One region of the Micromonospora sp. NRRL B-16802 genome, then DNA from elsewhere that is predicted to be linked to it. Evidence: predicted binding sites of a transcription regulator. Region 1 holds the regulator's gene; the other holds the start of a gene.
What was found. Region 1 encodes HspR, which represses chaperone genes until heat shock. Its sites were predicted from a motif close to TTGAGTNNNNNNNACTCAA; they were not measured.
Positions count from the first base shown of each region.

Region 2: the regulator HspR is predicted to act here: its motif matches at 1,547-1,565, upstream of lon (endopeptidase La).

Region 1 is NZ_LGEB01000001.1:364,645-367,039, reverse strand. It holds gene ADK66_RS01730 (hypothetical protein) at 24-455, shown strand; gene ADK66_RS01725 (hypothetical protein) at 566-829, opposite strand; gene ADK66_RS01720 (heat shock protein transcriptional repressor HspR) at 966-1,406, opposite strand; gene dnaJ (molecular chaperone DnaJ) at 1,437-2,395, opposite strand, start outside.
Region 2 is NZ_LGEB01000097.1:249,352-251,746, reverse strand. It holds gene lon (endopeptidase La) at 1-1,523, opposite strand, end outside; gene ADK66_RS26620 (response regulator transcription factor) at 1,731-2,267, shown strand.

The sequences.
Region 1 (2,395 bases):
GGGCGAGAGCGGAAGGTTGGCCGGTGAGCGTGCAGGAGTCGACGTTCCACGGCTTTGCCAACCCCGTCGATCCGACTCCGGCGGAGTTGCGAGCCTGGGCATTCCAGCCCGATTCGGTGCCGCTTGCTTCCATGCCGCCCGACTGGGACCTCCTCGTCTCCGGCGACCGGCTGGTGCTGACGCTCTTCGACCTGGCCATGGACCCGACCTGCCCGGCTCGACGCTTCGCGCTGCACTGCCTCTACATCTACGCCGCCGACGGCATCCGGACGAAATTCCGCGCCCACCCCAAGCGGCGCTTCCGCAAGCTGGTCGAGCAGGCCGAACGCGACGGCGACGAGTTGATGAGAATCTGGGCGCACAACGGCCGGGTACTCCTCGCCCGACCGGACCTGTTCGTCTACCGGGACTGGTGCGAAGGCGGCCTGGTCCGCGAGAACCGCCGCCTCGGCTGACAGTCCGGCCCCACGCCCTGGAACTCGGACGAGGCGCGACCGCCGGCCGAACAGGCGATGAGCGACGGGCCGGGACCCCCCGTGGGTCCCGGCCCGCACATCGTTACCGGTCAGTCGTGCTTCCGGCCGGGTTCAGGCCGAACACGGTCGCCGGAGTCAGCGCGGCCACCGTGGTCAGTGCGCTCGCCGTGGTCAGCGCGCTCGCCGTGGTCGGCCTCGTCGGCGCGGTCACCGTGGTCGGCGAACCGCCCTTCGACGATCCGGTCCCGGAAGCTGCCCTCGGTCACCTTGTCGAACTTCGCGCGGACGGTGTCGGCCAACTGTTCCAACCGGTCTTCCGTCTGCTCCGCCAGCTTCTTCGTCGGCCCCGCCATCGTTCTCCCCTCATCGCGCCGATAGGCCCGAATTGAGGCGGTAGGACCCGTATTGACAGGCTAACGGAAAGGGTCCGGCCCGCGCCGAAAAATCGACACGGGCCGGGAGCCGGGAACGACGAAGGTGAGCTACGGGTCAGCGGTCCGGCGTACGGCGGGGACGCCACACCACAAGCGCCGTGGACGTGCGGTTGGTCGGCACCAGGTCACGGCCCGGGAAGCGGGCCAGCGACTCCAGCTCGGCCACCCGGCGGTACGCGGCGTCCAACTCCGCCTCCAGCCGGGCCACCCGCTGCTGCGCCTGCTCCAGCAGCCGTTCCAGCCCGATGATCCGCTTGACGCCGGCAAGGTTGATCCCGTCGTCCTGACTGAGCCGCTGCACCTCGCGCAACAGCACCACGTCCCGAACGCTGTACCGGCGTCCGCCGCCAGCGGCCCGGCCCGGCTGCACCAGCCCCAGCCGGTCGTACTGGCGCAGGGTCTGTGGGTGCATCCCCGCCATCCGTGCCGCGACCGAGATCATGAGCACCTTGGCCTCGTAGGCCGGGTCACCCGAACCGAGGAACTCGCCCGACATCCCGCTCACCTCCGCGTCCATCCCACCGGACTAACTGACCCGACGCACCCGGGCGTCGAGATGTTCCCGCGCCGCCGCCGGACTCTGCTCGGCGAACGCCTCAAGTGCCGTGCGCGCCTCGTCGGACAGGCGGGCCGGCACCACCACCTCCAGCGTGACCAGCAGGTCGCCGGCCTGCCCGTCACGGCGGACCACACCCTTGCCCCGGGCCCGCAGCACCCGCCCGCTGGGCGTACCCGGCGGAACCCGCAGGGTCACCGCACCGTCGAGCGTGGGCACCCGCAGGTCCGTGCCCAGCACGGCCTCCGCGAAGGTCACCGGCACGGTCAGAGTCAGGTCGTCTCCGGTACGCCCGAACAGCTCGTCCGGTCGAACCTTGACGTGCACGAACAGGTCACCAGCCGGTCCGCCGCGCTCACCTGGCTCACCGCGCCCGGCAAGCCGGATGCGCTGGCCGTCGGCCACTCCGGCAGGGAAGCGCACGTTAAGCGTGCGGGTCTTTGTGACACCGCCGCTGCCGTGGCACTCCGGGCACTTCTCCTCCACGACCGTGCCGACGCCCTGACAGTTGCGGCACGGCTCGGAGAAGCTGAACGACCCCTGGTCCCGAGTCGTCACGCCAGCGCCGTGGCACACCGGGCAGGTACGCGGCTGGGTGCCGGGCTTGGCACCGTTGCCGTGGCAGGTGTCGCAGACGCCCGGGGCGCGCAACGTCAGCGGCAGGGTCACCCCGCGGACCGCGTCGCCGAAGTCCAGCGCCACCTCGGTCTCCACGTCCCGGCCGCGGGCCGGACCACGCGCAGTTGCCTGCCCGCCCGCCTGCCCGCCGGAGAAGATCGAGCTGAACAGATCCTGGAAGCCGGCACCGCCGAAGCGACGGTCACCGCCACCGCCCGCACCGCCACCGAACAGGTCGGACACGTCGAACGGCACGCCGCCCGGCTGGCCGGAGCCACGGGCGTTGCGCCGGAACGCGCCCGAGCCGAACA
Region 2 (2,395 bases), on a different contig from region 1:
GTCAGCCCGGCCCGCTCCCGCTGCCGGGGCAGCAGGTGATCCCGGGCGATGGCGACCTTCTCGTCCTCGGTGTAGCCGTCGAGCATGACCAGCTCCATCCGGTCCAGCAGCGGGCCGGGGATGGACTCCACCACGTTGGCGGTGGCCAGGAAGAGCACGTCGGACAGGTCGAGGTCGACCTCCAGGTAGTGGTCCCGGAAGGTGTGGTTCTGCGCCGGGTCGAGGACCTCCAGCAGGGCGGCGGCCGGGTCACCGGCATAGCCGGCGGCCAGCTTGTCCACCTCGTCGAGGAGCACGACCGGGTTCATCGAACCGGCCTCCCGCAGCGCGCGGACGATCCGACCGGGCAGCGCACCGACGTACGTGCGGCGGTGACCGCGGATCTCGGCCTCGTCGCGCACGCCGCCGAGGGAGACCCGGACGAAGTTCCGCCCGAGCGCCCGGGCCACGGACTCGCCGAGGCTGGTCTTGCCGACACCGGGAGGGCCGGCGAGAGCCAGCACCGCGCCGGAGCCGCGCCCGCCGACCACGCCGAGGTTGCGCTCGGCCCGGCGGTTGCGCACCGCGAGGTACTCCAGGATGCGGTCCTTCACGTCGGCGAGGCCTGCGTGGTCGGCGTCGAGCACCTCCCGGGCCGCGGCCAGGTCGGTGTTGTCCTGGGTACGCGTGCCCCACGGCATTTCGAGAACGGTGTCCAGCCAGGTACGGATCCAGCCGGCCTCCGGGGAGGCGTCACTGGACCGCTCCAGCTTGCCCACCTCGCGCAGAGCGGCCTCGCGGACCTTCTCCGGCAGGTCTGCGCTCTCGACGCGGGACCTGTAGTCGGCCGAACCGTCGGGCTCGTCCTCGCCCAGTTCCTTGCGGATCGCGGCGAGTTGCTGGCGCAGCAGGAACTCCCGCTGCGACTTCTCCAGCCCCTCTCGGACGTCACTGTTGATCTGCTCGGTGACCTCCTGCTCGGCCAGGTAGTCCTTCACCCAGCCGACAAGCAGTTCCAGCCGGGCGGTGACGTCCGGCGCGGCGAGCAGTTCGTTCTTCTGGTCCAGTGTCAGCCAGGGCGCGTACCCGGCCGAGTCGGCCAGCTCGGAGAGGTCGGTCATCCGCTCCACAGCGTCGATGACCTGCCAGGCGCCCCGCTGCTGGAGCACCGAGGTCACCAGGGCGCGGTACTCGCGGGCGAGTTCCCGGGCCCGGCCGGCGGGTGCCGGCTCGTCGAGTTCGGTCGCCTCGACCCAGAGCGCCGCGCCGGGACCGGGCACACCGGAGCCGATGCGGGCCCGGGACAGGCCACGGATGACGGCGGCGGGCTCACCCTCGGGCAGCCTGCCGACCTTCTCGATGGTGGCGACCACGCCGACGGGGCCGTACTCGCCGTCGATGCGCGGCACGGCCAGCAGCTTGCGGTCGCCGGTCGCCCGCGCCGCGTCGATGGCGGCCTGGGTGGTCGGGTCGAGGGTCACCGGGATGACCATGCCGGGAAGGAGAACGGCGTCGGTCAGGGGAAGTACCGGAAGAGTTGCCATCGAACACCTGCTATCGCGTTGACTTGAGCGTGTACCACTCAAGTAACAAAGCGTTCCCCTTGTTCCGTCATGTGACCCAGACCACTGCCGGCGCCACTCCGGACGCGGGCTGACACCCGTTCGCGACGGGGTTGTCGTCGTACCGGAACTCGCCCTTGCCGTCCGGCGTGGGCCCGGATCCCGGCGACGACCGACGGCCGCGCCGAGGTGATCGCATCGACAGGTGACGCCGCCGGTGCCGCCGCACTGGTCAGCTGCTGCCGCCCCGACCTGGCGCTCGTCGACCTGCACATGCCGCCGTCCGGCGGCATCCGGGCGATCGCCGCGATCCGCCGGACCACCCCCCGGGTACGGGTGGTCGCGATGTCCGGTTCCACCGACCCCGCGCCCGCGCTGGAGGCGCTGCGGGCCGGCGCCGAGGGGTTCCTGCCGAAGACCAGCGAGCCGGAGGAGCTACTGCCCCCACTGCTGGGCATCCTCGACGGATGGGCGGTGCTGCCGGCCGACCTGTTGCGCGCGCTGCTGCGACCCACCCGGCCCGCGCCCATCGACCTGGACAGTGAGGAATGCCGACTGCTGCGGGTGATCGCCGCCGGACGCAACACCCTCGACGTCGCCGAGGAACTGCACGTGTCGGAGCGGACGGTGAAACGGATGACCGCCGGGCTGCTGCGTAAGCTGCGGGTGTCGAACCGGGCGGAGGCCGCTGCCGTCGCCGGTCAGACCGGTCTCCTCACCGAATGACATTGCGCCAGCGCAGCTGATTCAGCAGCTGTTCCCGGTTTTGCGCGTCCCCCAATCGCGACGCGCCGAAATGAATGGGACGCATATTGTTGCGGTTTCCCCGGATGATAGGTCAGACTTTGGGCACA